One region of the Bradyrhizobium sp. 44 genome, then DNA from elsewhere that is predicted to be linked to it. Evidence: riboswitches for the same ligand, from Rfam matches in the RefSeq annotation. Region 1 holds a riboswitch; the other holds the start of a gene.
The links. Region 1 has a riboswitch for S-adenosylmethionine ahead of IVB41_RS03935 (O-succinylhomoserine sulfhydrylase). Riboswitches for the same ligand answer to the same signal wherever they lie in the genome.
Positions count from the first base shown of each region.

Region 2: another riboswitch for S-adenosylmethionine. It lies ahead of IVB41_RS05610 (homoserine O-acetyltransferase); the one in region 1 lies ahead of IVB41_RS03935 (O-succinylhomoserine sulfhydrylase).

Region 1 covers NZ_JADPIY010000008.1:417,137-425,612, forward strand. The annotation lists gene IVB41_RS03920 (OpgC domain-containing protein) at 48-1,313, shown strand; gene IVB41_RS03925 (SGNH/GDSL hydrolase family protein) at 1,313-2,128, shown strand; gene IVB41_RS03930 (SGNH/GDSL hydrolase family protein) at 2,141-3,133, shown strand; gene IVB41_RS03935 (O-succinylhomoserine sulfhydrylase) at 3,256-4,452, opposite strand; SAM riboswitch at 4,523-4,602, opposite strand; gene IVB41_RS03940 (2'-deoxycytidine 5'-triphosphate deaminase) at 4,683-5,819, shown strand; gene IVB41_RS03945 (PAS domain S-box protein) at 5,925-6,335, shown strand; gene IVB41_RS03950 (hypothetical protein) at 6,459-7,511, shown strand; gene IVB41_RS03955 (MATE family efflux transporter) at 7,679-8,476, shown strand, end outside.
Region 2 covers NZ_JADPIY010000008.1:740,750-749,225, forward strand. The annotation lists gene IVB41_RS05585 (hypothetical protein) at 1-591, opposite strand, end outside; gene IVB41_RS05590 (hypothetical protein) at 620-2,188, shown strand; gene IVB41_RS05595 (prephenate/arogenate dehydrogenase family protein) at 2,278-3,216, opposite strand; gene hisC (histidinol-phosphate transaminase) at 3,213-4,307, opposite strand; gene IVB41_RS05605 (chorismate mutase) at 4,342-5,190, opposite strand; SAM riboswitch at 5,395-5,474, shown strand; gene IVB41_RS05610 (homoserine O-acetyltransferase) at 5,565-6,767, shown strand; gene metW (methionine biosynthesis protein MetW) at 6,781-7,443, shown strand; gene IVB41_RS05620 (alpha/beta fold hydrolase) at 7,495-8,358, opposite strand.

The DNA.
Region 1 (8,476 bases):
TACACTCCTTGCCACGTCGCGATTTGCGGAAGGGTTTTTAGCCCCCGATGACCATTGCCGACCAAGTGACGGGATCGACGATCGCGGGAACCGCCAAACCTGTGGAGGTCAAATCCGCGGGTGCAAAGCCGCGCGCGGCATCGCCGGCCATTTCGCTGCCCGCCATCGGCGAGCGCGAGCTCCGGCTCGACCTGTTCCGCGGCCTGGCACTGTGGCTGATCTTCATCGACCATTTGCCGCCGAGCCTTCTGACCTGGTTCACGATCCGCAATTACGGCTTCAGCGACGCCACCGAGATCTTCATCTTCATCTCCGGCTATACCGCCGCCTTCGTCTACGGTCGGGCGATGCTGGAGTCCGGCATCGTCGTCGCCACCGCGCGCATCCTGCGGCGCGTCTGGCAGATCTATGTCGCCCACGTCTTCCTGTTCACGATCTTCCTTGCCGAAATCTCCTACGTCGCGACCAGGTTCGAGAACCCGCTCTACACCGAAGAGATGGGCATCATGGATTTCCTCAAGCAGCCCGACGTCACGATCGTGCAGGCGCTGCTGCTGCGCTTCCGTCCCGTCAACATGGACGTGCTGCCGCTCTACATCGTGCTGATGCTGGCGCTGCCCTTGATCCTGTGGCTGATGAAATGGCGCCCCGACGTGACGCTCGGCCTCTCCGTCGCGCTCTACGCGGTGACCTGGGAATACGATCTCTATCTGTCGGCCTATCCAAACGGCTTCTGGGCCTTCAATCCCTTCGCCTGGCAATTGCTGTTCGTGTTCGGGGCATGGTGCGCGCTCGGGGGTGCGCGACGGATGTCGCACATTCTCGCTTCGCGGGTGACGATGTGGATCGCGATCGCCTATCTGGTCGCGGCATTCTACGTGACGCTGACCTGGTATGTGCCGCAGCTCTCCCACTTCATGCCGAAGCGGCTCGAGCAGTGGATGTATCCGATCGACAAGGCCGACCTCGACGTGCTGCGCTTCACGCATTTCCTGGCGCTGGCCGCGCTCACCGTGCGCGTCCTGCCCCGGGACTGGCCGGGCCTGAAATCGCCCTGGCTGCGGCCGCTGATCCTGTGCGGCTCGCATTCCCTGGAGATATTCTGTCTTGGCGTCTTCCTAGCCTTTGCCGGCCATTTCATCCTGGCCGAAGTCTCGGGCGGCCCGGTGATGCATGCGCTAATTAGTCTCTCCGGAATCCTGATCATGTGGGCCATGGCCTGGCTGATTTCGTGGTACAAGCGGGTGGCTGACAAGAGCGGTTCGAAAACCAAAAGCGCCGTCGGCAGCGCCGATATGGCGGGAGGGGGCTGATGAAGGCGAAGGTTTTCCTGAGCCTGATCCTGCTGTGCGGTGGTCTCGCCGCGCCTCCGGCGCGTGCGGACGATGCTGCGCCTGCTTCTTCGGCCGCGCCTGCTGCTTCGGCGGCACCTGCTGCTTCAGCCGCGCCCGCAGCCTGCGAATTGCCGTCCTATCTGCTCACCAGCGAAAGCCAGCTTCCCAAGGTCGCCGATGCCATCAAGGCCGGCAAGCCGCTCGAAATCCTGGTCATCGGCAGCCGCTCGACCACGATTCCGGCCTCCGAGGACGCTTCTTATCCGGCGCGGATGCAGGCCATCCTGAAGGAGAAGCTGCCGCCGACCGAGACTGTGCACGTCTCCGTAGAAATACAGAGCAAGAAAACGGCCGAGGAGGCGGCCGCCAGCTTCGTTAAGCTGATGGAAGCAAAAGCGCCTACTTTGGTCATCTGGCAGACCGGGACCGTGGATGCTATTCGAGCCATTGATCCCGACGATTTTCGTGGCGCGGTGACCGAAGGGGTTGTTGCGTTGCAAAAGGCAGGGGCTGACGTCGTCTTGATGAATCTGCAGTACAGTCCGCGTACCGAAACCATGATCTCGGTGCCGCCATACCTCGACAATATGCGGGTGGTGGCGCAGGAGCACGACATTCCGCTGTTCGATCGTTTTGCGATCATGCGGCAGTGGAATGATCAGGGGCAGTTCGACCTGTTCAGCCCGTCGCGCGGGCCCGAGCTGGCGAAACAGGTCCATGATTGCCTTGGCCGGGCGTTGGCACAGTTCGTGATCGACGCTGCCCATCTGGAGCCGGCCCAGCAGCAAAATTGAGGTCTAGCGTTAATGAGTTCTCTCCGCCCTTTTTGCCTGACGGCATGGCTGGCTGTGCCCGCAGCAGCGCTGCTGCTGTTGCTGAGTCCGGCCTCGCAGTCGCACGCGCAGACGCAGGCCGCGCAGGCAACGCCGGCCCCGCAGCAGTCGGCTGATCCGGCTCCCGCTTCGCCGCCCCAGACCGCCGTCGCAGCGACATCCCCCGAGCAGCGCGGCATCACCGCGCGCGCCATCGACAAGGTGAAGCAGGTCGCGAAATCCGCCGGCGACGTCTTCAGCCGCGTGCCCTGCCTGTCGCCGAAGGGCGGCGCGAAGGCAATGGGCTCGCTGCCGCATGTCGCGGGCAAGCTCGTCGCCGGCCAGCCCGTCGTCATCGTCGCATTCGGCTCGTCGTCGACCGCGGGATTCGGCGCGAGCTCGCCGGAGTTCAACTATCCCAATCGCCTTGCCGCGCAGCTGCACCGGCACTATCCGACTGCCGACATCACCGTCGTCAATGCCGGCGTCGGCGGCGAGGACGCACCCGAGATGATGAAGCGCCTCCAGAAAGAGGTGATCGACGTGCATCCGGATCTGGTGATCTGGCAGGTCGGCACCAATGCCGTGCTACGCAATCTCGATCCCGGCGATACCGCCAAACTGGTCGAGGACGGCATCAGCCGCATCCAGGCTGCCGGCGGCACCGACGTCGTGCTGGTCGATCCGCAATATTCGCCCGCCGTCAACCAGCGCGCGGACAGCGCCGGCAAGATGGTGAAGTTGCTCGGCAAGGTCGCCGAGCTTCGTCATGTCGGCATCTTCCCGCGCTTCGAGGTGATGCGCGACTGGCACGAGAAGCAGTCGATTCCGGTCGAGAGCTTCGTGATCGCCGACGGCCTGCACATGAACGATTGGGGCTACGCCTGCTTCGCCCAGCTCCTCGGCGACGACATCATCCGCTCTGTCGGCCAGATCAAGCTCGGCGTCAACGTGCCCGCGGACGTGCGGACCTATCGGCCGATGTAAGCATCGGTGCTTAGGGTGGGCGAAGGCGCGCTCTTCGCGCGCCGTGCCCACCATCCATCGGCGCTGCCATCGTGAATGCTGGGCACGCTTCGCTTTGACCACCCCACGATGTCGATGCGTGGCTACGCCTTCTCCAGCGCCGCGGTCAGATCCTCGATCAGATCGTCCGCATGCTCAAGCCCCGCCGAGAAGCGGATGAAGCCCTCGCTGATGCCGAGCGCGGCGCGGTCCTCCGGCTTGAGGCGCTGATGCGTCGTCGTTGCCGGATGCGTGACGAGGCTCTTGGCGTCGCCGAGGTTGTTCGAGATCTTGGCGAGCTTGAGCTCGTTGAGCACGCGGAATGCCGCCTGCTTGCCGCCCTTGACCTCGAGGCCGACCAGCGTCGAGCCGCCGCGCATCTGCTTCTTCACCAATGCGGCCTGCGGATGATCGGCGCGGCCGGGAAACACCAGCCGTGAAATCTTCGGATGGCTCGCCAGCACGTCTGCGATGCGCGCCGCCGTCTCGGTCTGCGCGCGCACGCGCACGGCGAGCGTCTCCAGGCCCTTGAGCAGGACCCAGGCGTTGAACGGCGAGATCGACGGGCCGGTCTGGCGCATGAAATTGTGGATGTGCTCGGCGATGAACGCTTCCGAGGACAGGATGATGCCGCCGAGACAGCGGCCCTGGCCATCGATGTGCTTGGTCGCGGAATAGACCACCACGTCGGCGCCGAGCGCGAGCGGGCTCTGCCAGATCGGAGTGGCGAACACGTTGTCGACGACGAGCCGCGCGCCGCCGCTGTGCGCGATCTCTGCGATGCCGGGAATGTCGAGTACATCCAGCGTCGGGTTGGTCGGGCTCTCCAGGAAGAACGTCTTGGTGTTCGGCTTCATGGCGCGCTGCCACTGGTCGAGATCGAGGCCGTCGACCAGCGTGGTCTCGATGCCGTAGCGCGGCAGCAAATCCTGCACGACGTAGAGACACGAGCCGAACAGCGCGCGCGAGGCCACGACGTGATCGCCGGCCTTGAGCGGCGCCAGGATCGCGGTCGTCACCGCGGCCATGCCGGTCGCCGCCGAACGTGCCGCTTCGGCGCCTTCGAGCTCGATCATGCGCCGCTCGAACATCGAGATCGTCGGATTGGAGTAGCGTGAATAGATGAAGCCGGGGTCCTCGCCCTTGAACCGCGCCTCGCACTCCTCGGCGCTGTTGTAGACGTAGCCCTGGGTCAGGAACAGCGACTCCGACGTCTCGCCATATTGCGAGCGCAGGGTGCCGGAATGGACCAGGCGGGTTTCGGGACGGTAGGACGCGGTGGACGCCGGGGACTTCGACATAGGACCTCCTGAAGTGACCATCGAAAATGGTCACAAAAAAACCGGCCTGGAATATCTCCACGGGCCGGGATCACAGAGGTCCCCGGCCTGTTTAGCGACTTATTTAACGTGGCTGCAAGCCGGCCGGCTCAAATCACCACGGGATAAGTCATGCTCATATTCCGCAATGCCCTTTCCGTCAAGACGTCCATCGGATAGCCGTAAAACGCTCATATTTCCCGCATGTCGGGATGTGTTTGATCCCTGATGAGGACCCCGGGTTGACGTTCACGGTCGCCGCCGACGCCAATGGTATCCTGCCCGACCGCATGATCGCGGCGATGGCGGAGGGCGGTCTCATCCTGCCCGCTTACGACTTCGTCGAAAGCCAGATCCAGCCGGCGAGCCTCGATTTGCGCCTCGGCGACATCGCCTATCGCGTTCGCGCCAGCTTCCTGCCCGGTCCCGGCGCCACTGTCGCCGAGCGCATCGACGAGTTGAAGCTGCACGAGTTCAGCCTCGCCGACGGCGCCGTGCTGGAGACCAACTGCGTCTACATCGTGCCGCTGCTCGAAAGCCTCGCGCTGCCGCCGGAGATCGTCGCGGCCGCCAACCCGAAAAGCTCGACCGGCCGGCTCGACGTCTTCACCCGCGTGATCGCCGACGGCACCCGCCGCTTCGACATGATTGGTGCCGGCTATCACGGTCCGCTCTATGCCGAGATCAGTCCGAAGACGTTCCCGGTGCTGGTCAGCGAGGGCTCGCGCCTGAGCCAGGTGCGCTTCCGCACCGGCGATGCCATCCTCAACATCGACGACCTTGAGGCGCTGCATGCGACCGAGCGTCTCGTCGATATCGACGATGCCGATCTCACCGGCGGCGTCGCCGTCTCGGTTGATCTTTCCGGCGAAAAGAGCGGTGGCTTCGTCGGCTACCGCGCCAAGCGCCACACCGGCGTTATCGACGTCGATCGCCGCGCTGGCTATTCCGTCGAGGAGTTCTGGGAGCCGATCTCGGCCCGCCCCGACGGCAGCCTGATCCTCGATCCCGGCGAGTTCTATATCCTCGCGTCGAAAGAGGCCGTGCAGGTGCCGCCCGATTACGCCGCGGAGATGGTGCCGTTCGATCCGTTGGTCGGTGAGTTCCGCGTGCATTATGCCGGATTCTTCGATCCCGGCTTCGGTTATGCCGGCGCCGGCGGGTTGGGGTCGCGCGCCGTGCTCGAAGTGCGCTCGCGCGAGGTGCCGTTCATCCTCGAGCACGGCCAGATCGTCGGCCGCCTCGTCTACGAGAAGATGCTGGCCCGTCCCGACGCGATGTACGGCCAGCGCATCGGCTCCAACTACCAGGCGCAGGGCCTGAAGCTGAGCAAGCATTTCCGGGTGTAGCGATCACCCGTCGCCCGGATGGAGCGCAAGCGTCATCCGGGAAAGTCTCACTTGTGGCACGATCCCGGCTTACGCTGTGCTCCATCCGGGCCACCAGGTGCTGACATGACCAATCCATCCCAACTCGACGCATACATCCTCGACGACGTCGCCGATGCGCTGATCTATTCGGATCGCTCCGGCACCATCATGCGCTGGAATCGCGCATCGTCCGCACTGTTCGGCCTCTCCGCGGACGAAGCGCTGGGCCAGAATCTCGACCTGATCATTCCCGAACATCTGCGCGCCGCGCACTGGAAGGGTTTCGAGGCCGCACTAGCCAGCGGCGCGATGAAGCTTGCGGGCAAACCGACACTGACCCGCGCGCTGCACAAGGACGGACGCAAGCTCTACATCGAGATGACCTTTGCGCTTGTGCGGGACGCCGCTGGAGTGGTGCAGGGATCGGTGGCGATGGCACGCGACGTCACCGACCGCGTCGAGCGCGAGCGTGCCGCCAGAGTTGCGCAAAATTAAGCCTGCGCAAAATTCGTGATGCGGAATTGGCGAGCCCGCGTGCAGGGCGCCCTGCATGCGGCTCAGCTTGTCCGTCGCCGGCTGCGGTGACACACTCGATCAAAACAACGATCGGGAGCGAACATGGCCGCTGCATCTGACCCCGCGCAGGAAGCTCAATGGAAACGCTGGCGCGCGGTTGCCGATCTCTATCACGCCTATTTCACCGGCTTGATCCTCACCGTGGTCACACGTCGCGGCACGGCAGATGCCGCGGAGTTCGTCTTTCGCGTGTTCCGCCGCCAGCAGCAGGAGCGCTTCCTGCCGGGGCTGGAGAAGCTCGGGCTGAGCCATCTGCCGCCAGCAGTCGCCGCCGCGCAATATCACTACCTCTCGAACTGGATCGGCGGCGTGCACGTCGAATACATGTATGAGAGCGACCGCAAAGCCTGGGTCCGCTATCCGCCACCGCGCTGGATCTGGAAAGGCACTGCCATCTGCGGCGTGCCGGGCGAAGTCTCGCGCGCGATGCTGCGCGGCTGGCACGCCAACAACGGCGTGGCGCTCGGCGATACCAGATTGGGGTTCGTCTGCACCAAGCAGAGCGTCGACGGCCAGGATGGGCTCGAAGGCTACTATTATCAATATGACCACCCGCTCGAGCTCGACCAGCGCCTCGTGTTCGCGCGGCATCTCGAAGCGCCACTGTTCGATGCAGCCGCGGCTCCGGCCTTGCCGGTCGCAAGCTGGCCAAGACCGCGACTGGAAAAAGCCTACCGCAACTACGCGATGGAATATGTGCGCACCGCCGCGCCCGTGATGGTGCAGCTGTTCGGCCCCGAGGATGCCGGCTATCTCCTGCACCTCACGGGCAAGCTGATCGGGATGCAATATTTTGACGAGATCGCTGCGGCGCTGTCGATGGGCCGCGGCGGTGCGGGCGAGTTCGCGACGTTCCTCAACGCGCTGTTTGTCGCGCAGGACGATGTGGCTGAGACAACGCAATCCGAAGGCACGTTCGAAATCCGTCAGCAGAGCTGGAAGTTGATGGACGGCGTCGCCGATTGCCACCCCGCTTGCGCCAAGGTGCTGGCGGGGCTGTTCGAAGGGCTCGCGGCCGGATGCGGGCGGCACATCGGCGTGCACATGCGCCCGGCCGCGGGGGGCCGGCCGCCGCTGATCTGGACGGTCGGCTGATGTCACCGACCGAAATGCGCTGCCGCAGGGCACGCCTGCATCAGGCGCAGAAGGAATCGGCAATTGCCGTGCTAACAAGCTGAACCCCGCGCCTTTTGCGCGAACAAATTCATTGGCACACCCAGTCATTGCCGCGCCGCAACTGGCGCTCGCGCCCGGGAGAGGACATGTCCGACATCGCCGAGATTCCGGTCGATGAACAAGAGCGACCGCTACCTCCGCCGCCACCCCCGGTGAAGAATGCACTGACCGACGGGCCGATCCTGCGCACGCTGCTCGGGCTGGCCTGGCCCAACGTCGTCGCGCTCTCCGCCGGCACTTGCACGGTGATTGCGGAGACCTCCTATATCGGACGCCTTGGCGTGGAAGCGCTGGCCGCGATGGCGCTGGTGTTTCCGACAGTGATCCTGACCATGACCATGTCGGGCGGTGCGATGGGCGGCGCGGTGGCCTCAGCCATCGCGCGGGCACTCGGCGCCGGCGATCGTGAGCGTGCCGGGACGCTCGCCGCGCACGCGCTGCTGATCGGCATCAGCTTCGGGCTCGTCTTCATGCTGGGCATGCTGATCTTCGGGCCGCGCGTTCTGGAAATGCTCGGCGGCCGCGGCGCCGTGCTGACACATGCGATCGCCTACACCCAGGTGTTTTTCGGCGGCGCCGTGCTGCCCTGGCTGCTCAACACCATGGCCGGGGTCCTGCGCGGCACCGGCAACATGAAGCTGCCGTCGCTGTTGATTCTCAATTCTGCGGCCTGGCAGATCGTGCTCGGCGGCACGCTCGGTCTCGGCCTCGGTCCGGTGCCGCAATTCGGCATGCGCGGCGTCGCCGCCGGCGCGCTGATTGCCTATTGCATGAACATCGGCGTGATGGGCTGGTACCTGTTCTCCGGCCGCGCCCGCGTGACGCCGAAGCTGCGCGGGCTGCGCATCCAATGGGCGATGTTTTTCGACATCCTCAAAGTCGGC
Region 2 (8,476 bases), 320 kb from region 1:
CGGCCGCTTCGCCGGATCGTGATGACCCGCCGGGAATGCGGAGCCGCAAACTCCGCTCTCTCTCCATGTCGGCCGCACGATGATGCGGTCGCCCCAGGCAGGAGAGATAATCATGATCAAGTCCAAACCGTTCGTTGCCGTCGTCGCCATCTCGGCCGCGATCGCGACGCCCGCCTTCGCGCAGTGGCAATGGCAGTCGCAGGAGCCGGCCGCATACGCCTCGATGTATCCGAATGGTGATCGCAACATCTCGAATCCCACGACGCGGGAGACGATGGCATTCGTCCCCACGCCGAAATCACCGCGCCCCACGGTGATGCGCGCGACCAAGGGCAAATAGCCGCCGTCCCACCACTTGCCCCTCGCGAACTGGGCCCGGTCATGTCCCGGCCGGGCCCAATGCGCGTTGCCTTGAACGTGGCTTTGGACGATCGCGCGTGCGGATCCGCAGCCAACGAAAAATATTCCGAACAGGATCGTCAGGAAAACGTGATGCAGAAGATGCACGGCGCCGCGAATAATCGCAGCCGCATTCAAATCACTCCACACCAGGGAAGCATGCATGCGCCGGAGACGGCGCGCGGAATCCAATCCACTTCCCAAATGGAGGAAGCTTCAAGTGCGGATCATCAATTGCGGACTGATGCTGGGTATTCTCGCTGCCTGTTCCGGGCAGGCGCGTGCCGACGACAATGTCACAACCGAAATCCAGTCGCTGAAGGCCAAGCTGAAGGAGCTGCAGCAGCGCGTGGACTCGGAGGCGCGCAAGACGCGGCAGGTTGAAGCGCAGGCGAAGGCCGTTCAGTTGCCGGCAAGTTACAAGGCGCTCGCCGCCGATCCATGTGCGGCCGGCAAGGTCTGCTACAAGGGCGTGACTTTGACCTTCGGTGGCTGGGTCGATCTCACCGGCATCTACCGCTCGCGTAATCTCGCCTCCGATACCGGCTCGGTCTACAACTTCATCCCCTATCAGCAGAGCCGCAACTTCAACATTCCGGAAACGCGCTTCTCCGCGCGCCAGAGCAGGTTCTCGGTGCTGGCCGAGGGCAATGCCGATGCCGACACGCACCTCGCGGGCTATGGCGAGATCGATTTCGAAGGTGCGGCTCAGACGGCGAGCTCGGTTGCGACCAACTCGTTCAATCCGCGCATGCGGCAGCTCAGTCTGGAACTGGACAGCAGTGATCTCGGTCTTCACTTCCTCGCCGGGCAATCCTGGTCGCTCAACGCGCCGACCAAGTCCGGCATCGATCCTCGTGGCGTCGATGCGCCCGGCGTGATCGACTTCGAATCCGTTCCGGGATTTCTTGCGGCACGCCAGCCCGGGCTGCGCGTCTGGCAGGACATCGGACCGGAGTTCAAGCTGGCTGCCTCGGTCGAGAATGCCCAGACAGCGTTCTTCGGCGGCAACGTCCCGGCCGTCGGCACAACCGCCATCGGACCACAGGGCGTGCTGAACCCGAACCTTCAGGTCAATCTGACCGGTCCCGGCGGCAGCTTCTTCAACAACCTCAACAATGTCAGTCTGAATCAGGTGCCCGACATCACCGTCAAGGCAGCGTGGGACCCACGGCTCGGGCCCACCAAGCTGCATGTCGAGGCGTGGGCGCTCTACCGCCAGCTGTTCGATCGCTTCAACAACGCCAACCACACCTACGACACCGGAAGCTTCGGTGGACACATCTTCGCCGAGCTGATTCCGAAAACTCTCGATCTTCAGCTCTATGGCTCGCACGGCGTGTTGGGCCGCTTCACGGCAACGCCGTTCCCTGACGCGGCGGTGGCGCAGGACGGCACCATCCTCCCGCTGACGATCACGGCGGCCGCCGTCGGCCTGATCTGGCACGCGACGCCGAGCCTCGATGTCTACTCCTATGCAGGCCTCGAAAAGGCCAAGGCGAATTTCGCCAATGTTGGAACGGTGCCGTTCGGCTACGGCAATCCGCTCTACAACAACACCGGCTGCTTGACCGAGAACTCGCCGGCCGCGACCTGCAACGGCAACACCAGGGAGGTCCGGCAGATCACGACCGGGATCTACGACACCATCTACCAGGGGAGTTTCGGTACGCTGAAAGCCGGCCTGCAGTATTCCCACACGCAACGGTTCGCGTTCGCGGGCGTCGGCGGCGCGCCGAAGACGGACGACAACGTCGTCATGACGCAGATCCGCTACTATCCGTTCTAGTCACGGAGCCACGCAGGCTCGTAGCCTGGATGGTCTCAAGCGATGGAGGTCCCGGATTACGCTTGCGCTCCATCCGGGCTACTTCAGTGCTACGGCTTGTTGCCGAGCTGCGCGTGCGGCCGGCCGAAGTCGGGCGCAGCCGAGTCCTGGCCGATTTCGACGATGCCGCGGCGGATGGCGCGGGTGCGGGTGAAGTGGTCGAACAGTGCCTCGCCGTCGCCGCGGCGGATCGCGCGGGTGAGCTTTGCCAGATCCTCGGTGAAGGTGCCGAGCATCTCCAGCACGGCTTCCTTGTTGGCGAGGAAGACGTCGCGCCACATCGTCGGATCGGATGCCGCGATGCGCGTGAAGTCGCGAAAGCCGCCGGCGGAGAACTTGATGACCTCAGACTCCGTCACCTGCGCCAGCTCGTCGGCGGTGCCGACGATGGTGTAGGCGATCAGATGCGGCAGATGGCTGGTGATCGCGAGCACGAGATCATGATGATCCGGCGTCATGATTTCGACCTTGGCGCCCATCGCCGCCCAGAACGCACGCAGGCGATCGGTGGCAGCCGCATTAACGCCCTCCGGCGGGGTGAGGATGCACCAGCGGTTGATGAAGAGCTCGGCGAAGCCGGAATCGGGGCCCGAATGCTCGGTGCCTGCGACGGGATGCGCCGGCACGAAATGGATACCTTTCGGCAGATGCGGCGCCATATCCCTGACGATGGCGCCCTTGACCGAGCCGACGTCGGAGATGATCGCGCCGGGCTTGAGATGCGGGGCGATCTCCTGCGCCACCGGGCCGCAGGCGCCGACGGGAATGCAGAGGATAACGAGATCGGCGTCCTTCACGGCTTCTGCATTGGTCGCCACGACCTGATCGACGATGCCGAGCTCCATCACGCGTGCGCGCGTCTTCTCCGAGCGCGCGGTGGTGACGATCTCGGAAGCCAGGCCCTGGAGCTTCGCGGCGCGCGCGATCGAGCCGCCGATCAGGCCGAAGCCGATCAGCGCGACGCGCTGGAAGTGCGGGGTCGCGCTCATCGTCCGGCCATGAAGTCGCGCAGGCCCTCGACGACGAGGCGGTTGGCCTCCTCGGTGCCGATGGTCATGCGCAGCGAATGCGGCAGGCCGTAGTTCTTCAAGCCGCGCAGCACCAGCCCGCGCCTGGTGAGGAAGGCGTCGGCTGCGTCCGAGGTCTTGCCCTCGGTGGGGAAGTGGATCAGCACGAAATTGGCGACGCTCGGCGTCACCTTCAGCCCGAGCTTGCCGATCTCCTCGATCAGCCAGTTGCGCCAGGTCTCGGTGAACTGCTTCGACATGGCCTGGTGCGCGGTGTCCTCGATCGCGGCAACGGCGGCGTACATGGCCGGCGTCGATACGTTGAAGGGACCGCGGATGCGGTTGACCGCATCGATGATGTGCTCGGGGCCGAACATCCAGCCGATGCGCAGTGCCGCAAGACCATGGATCTTGGAGAAGGTGTGTGTCACCACCGTGTTTTCGGTGGTCGCGACCAGCTCGATCCCCATCTCGTAATCGTTGCGCGAGACGTAGTCGCAATAGGCTGCGTCCAGCACCAGCAGCACGTGCGAGGGCAGGCCAGCGCGCAGGCGCTTGACCTCGTCGAACGGCACATAGGTGCCGGTCGGGTTGTTGGGGTTGGCGAGCCAGACCAGCTTTGTCTTCGGCGTCACCGCCTTGAGGATGGCGTCGACATCGCAGGTGAGGTTCTTCTCGGCCGCGATGACATTCTTCGCGCCGACCGCCATGGTCGCGATCGGGTAGACCAGGAAGCCATGCGTAGTCGAGATCGCCTCGTCACCGTGGCTGAGATAGGTGTGGGCGAGCAGGTTGAGGATCTCGTCCGAGCCGGCGCCGCAGATGATGCGGTTGGGATCGAGCCCGAAGGTGCGCCCGATCGCTTCGCGCAGCACGCGCGAGGTCCCTTCCGGATAGTCTTCCAGATGATCCGCCACGTTCTTGAACGCCTCGATCGCCTTCGGCGAGGGCCCGAACGGCGTCTCGTTGGCCGAAAGCTTGAACACCTTGCGGCCGGGCTCTGCCACTGGAGTCTTGCCGGGCGTGTAGGGCGCAATATCGAGAATGCCGGGATTCGGCACGGGGCGGGACATCTTCAACTCCGGACTGGCTTAAGCGGTTCGCGACTTACGATTTCGACCCGGTCGGGGGCACCGTATAGCGCGTTGCGTGGCTGCCGACGAGGGCCGTGGAGCGCACCGAGGCCCCCGCTTCGATCAGGGCAGCCTTGATCTTGTCGATGTTGCTTGTCGCGGTGACCGAGACCAGCAGCGCGGCACCGTCGAAGGCGGTGTCGGGCACCGCCACGATCTCGGCGAGCGGCGACAGGGCGCGCGCGACCTCCGCATTCCACCCAGAGACGCGGACGCTGAAGGTCTCGACCTCCGTCACCAGGGCGCTGTCGGCGACGCGCGAGACCGCGAACACGGGCAACGCCGCCGGATGGTCGGCGCGCTCGACAAAGGGCAGCCGCGCGATGATCTTTGGCGCGCCGGCTTCTTCCAGCGACAGCCACCACGGCGTGCGGCTCGAAGTCGCCGAGACCAGCGCCAGATCGCCCTTGGACTTCGCGACGGCCTCGACCGCCGCCTGCGCGCTGAAATGCGCGACGTAAGGCACCGTGAAGCCGAAATGGAATCGCGCGGAATCGCGCATGGCCGGCTCGCTCGCCGAGATGTCGGCGTGCACCGAGAACGGGGCCTGGACATAGGTGAAGGTCGCGATGATGACGCGCCAGATGCTCTCGACGGTGTCGAGCGGCAGGATGCCGCGATGACGCTGCACGAGGTCGCGCATCATGGAGGCCTCGCGTGCCGGGCGGAACGCCGAGCCGACCTCCTGGGTCTGCTTCACCTGGATCAGGCGGTCGATGATGTCGCCGCGTTGCATCAGCAGGCGATGCATGCCTTCGTCGATCGCGTCGATCTCCTTGCGCAATTCCTGGAGTGATGGTGGCGCGGGCGGACGATGGGACATGTCTGACAGGTGCTGTTGAGAGGCGTTCCAATGCGGATCAGTCGAGCCGTCACCGCTGTGATGGATATCCTGATTAGGCAGTCGGGGCTGCGAAAGCAAAGAGAAATGCAAAGGGAAATCGGGCCCTTTCCGCCCGTGGCGCGACAGGCGAATTTGGCTGATCCGGGCCGTGACTTGACGAAAACCATCCAAGACGGTAGTTTTTACCCGTTCCGTGGTCATTTGAGCCGGCCGGCTTGCAGCCACGTTAAAAAACTCGCTAAACAGGCCGGGGACGCTTTCGATCCCGGCCGAACCTATCGTTCAGGCCGGGTTTTTCATGGCCTGATGTCAATGCGGTCACCACGACGACCGCAAACGAGGTCGATGGTCAGATGGTTGGCGTCCAGTCAATTCCGAGTCCCGCGATCACCGCCGACGAGCGGTCGCACGAGGTGGATCATCCGAGTTCGCACGTCGCGCAGTTTGGCTTGGAACAGCCGCTGCGGCTCGATTGCGGTGTCGATCTCAGCCCGTTCCAGATCGCCTACCAGACCTATGGCGAGCTGAATGCCGATCGCTCCAACGCGATCCTGATCTGCCATGCGCTGACCGGCGACCAGCACGTCGCCAATGTGCACCCTGTCACCGGCAAGCCCGGCTGGTGGGAGACTTTGGTCGGCTCGGGCCGACCGCTCGATCCCAGCGAGTATTTTATCATCTGCTCCAACGTGATCGGCGGCTGCATGGGCTCGACCGGTCCGGCTTCGATCAATCCGGCGACCGGCAAGGTTTGGGGCCTCGATTTCCCCGTCATCACCATCCCCGACATGGTGCGCGCGCAGGCGATGCTGATCGACCGGCTCGGCATCGACACGCTGTTCGCAGTCGTCGGCGGCTCGATGGGCGGCATGCAAGTGCTGCAATGGACGGCGGCGTATCCGAGCCGGGTGTTCTCCGCGCTGGCGATCGCCTGCTCGACACGACATTCGGCGCAGAACATCGCGTTCCACGAGCTTGGCCGCCAGGCGGTGATGGCCGATCCCGACTGGCACCATGGCGGCTATGCCGATCAAGGTATCCATCCGCATCGTGGGCTCGCTGTCGCCCGGATGGCGGCGCACATCACCTATCTCTCCGACGCCGCGCTGCATCGCAAATTCGGACGGCGGATGCAGGACCGCGAGCTGCCGACCTTCTCGTTCGACGCCGACTTCCAGGTCGAGTCCTACCTGCGCTACCAGGGCTCGTCCTTTGTCGAACGCTTCGATGCCAACTCCTATCTCTATCTGACCCGCGCGATGGATTATTTCGACATCGCGGGCGACCATGGCGGCGTGCTGGCGAAGGCGTTCGCGGGAATCCAGACCCGGTTCTGCGTGGTCTCCTTCACCAGCGACTGGCTGTTCCCGACATCGGAATCGCGCGCACTGGTGCACGCGTTGAATGCGTCGAGCGCGCGGGTGTCGTTCGCCGAGATCGAGACCGATCGCGGTCACGACGCGTTCCTCCTCGACGTGCCCGAGTTCTTCGACATCGGCCGTGCGTTCCTGCAGTCGGCAGGCAAGGCGCGCGGGCTCACCGCCAAGAAAGCTTAAAGGACGGCTAGTCATGTCTGTACAGGAAGCGCTGCCGCTGGGCGGCCTTGCGGCCGGGCAGCCCGGTGATTTTCGCGCCGACCATGTGCTGGTGGCCGAGATGGTCAAGCCGGGCTCGAAAGTGCTCGATGTCGGGTGTGGCGAGGGCGACCTGCTCCAGCTGCTGGAAACTCGCGGCATCGACGGCCGCGGCATCGAGCTGTCGCGCGAGGGCGTCAACCGCTGCGTCGCCAAGGGTCTCGCGGTGGTGCAGGGCGATGCCGACACCGACCTCGTGAATTATCCGGATGACGCCTTTGACTACGTGATCCTGTCGCAAACCTTGCAGGCGACGCGGCAGCCCAAGGTCGTGCTCGAGAATCTCTTGCGCATCGGCCGCCGCGCCATCGTGTCGTTCCCGAATTTCGGCTTCTGGAAGATGCGGCTCCAGCTCCTGATCGGCGGCCACATGCCGCGCACGGAGAACCTGCCGGCAAGCTGGTATGACACCGCCAACATCCATTTCTGCACCATCAAGGATTTCGTCGAGCTCTGCGATGCGATCGACGTCAAGATGGAACGTGCCGAGGCGCTCGACCTCTACGGCCGTCCGCTGCGGCTGCGGATGCCCTGGTGGGTGTGGAATCTGTTCGGCGAGCAGGGCGTGTTTCTGCTGACGCGGGGCGGCAGGAAGTAGGCCGGCCCGTTACCCCATCTACGCGACGCAGTACCTGGTGACGCCTTCGCGCTAATGCGCCGCCAGTGACCTCGGGTCGCGCACCGGCCATCTTCCCGCTTCCACCAGCGTGACGAACCGTTCCACAGTTTCGTTGAACAGCGCTGGCTCTTCGAGATTGAGGACGTGGCCGGACTTCGGAAACATGGCGAGCCCTGCCGCAGGCAGATGCTTCTTCAGGAACAGGCTTGCGCCCACGCACGGATCGTCCTCGTCGCCGCAGATGATGAGTGCCGGCGTCGTGGCCGCTCTGATCGCGTCCGTCATCGTAAAGATCGAGGGACGGCCGGCCTGGAAGCCGCGCATCGTCCGCGCCGATCCCTTGGCGTCGTGCCGCGCCAGGGCGGCATAGAAATCGGCGTGGCCGCGCGGGTCCTTCACCAGGAAGGGAATCCGGCTCGGCGCCTCGCGCGTGACTTTTGCGACTTCGGCTGAGCCGAGCATCTCGAATTGCTCCGCGTTGGCGCGGCACTGCTTGCGCCAGGCGTCGAGGTTCTCGATCTCCGAGCCTGAGCCGACGCCGGCGAGCGTCATCGACAGCGCACGTTGGGGCGCGTTGAGCCCGATCTGGAGCGACGAATAGGCGCCCATCGAGAGACCGACGAAGTGCGCGCGATCGATCTTCAGATGATCGAGCACCGCGAGCGCATCGGTATAGAAATGCGTGTAGCCGTAGACCTCGCCATCAGGCACGTCCGATGGCGTGTAGCCGCGCGCCGAATAGGTGATGCAGCGATGGCCGCGCGAAAAGTAGCGCATCTGCGGCTCCCAATTGGTGTAGTCGGCCGCGAATTCGTGCAGAAAAATAATCGGCGTGCCGGTGCCTGCTTCTTCGAAATAGAGGCGACAATTGTCCTTCGTGAGGGCGTGAGGCATCCGGTTTTCTCCCTGAGGTGGCTGCGGCATTGGAATGCCGTCCTGCGGTGAGCGCATACGACCCTAACACTTATTAATCATCGTCGAAAATCTCCGCGGCCGCGTCTTGTTCTCGCCA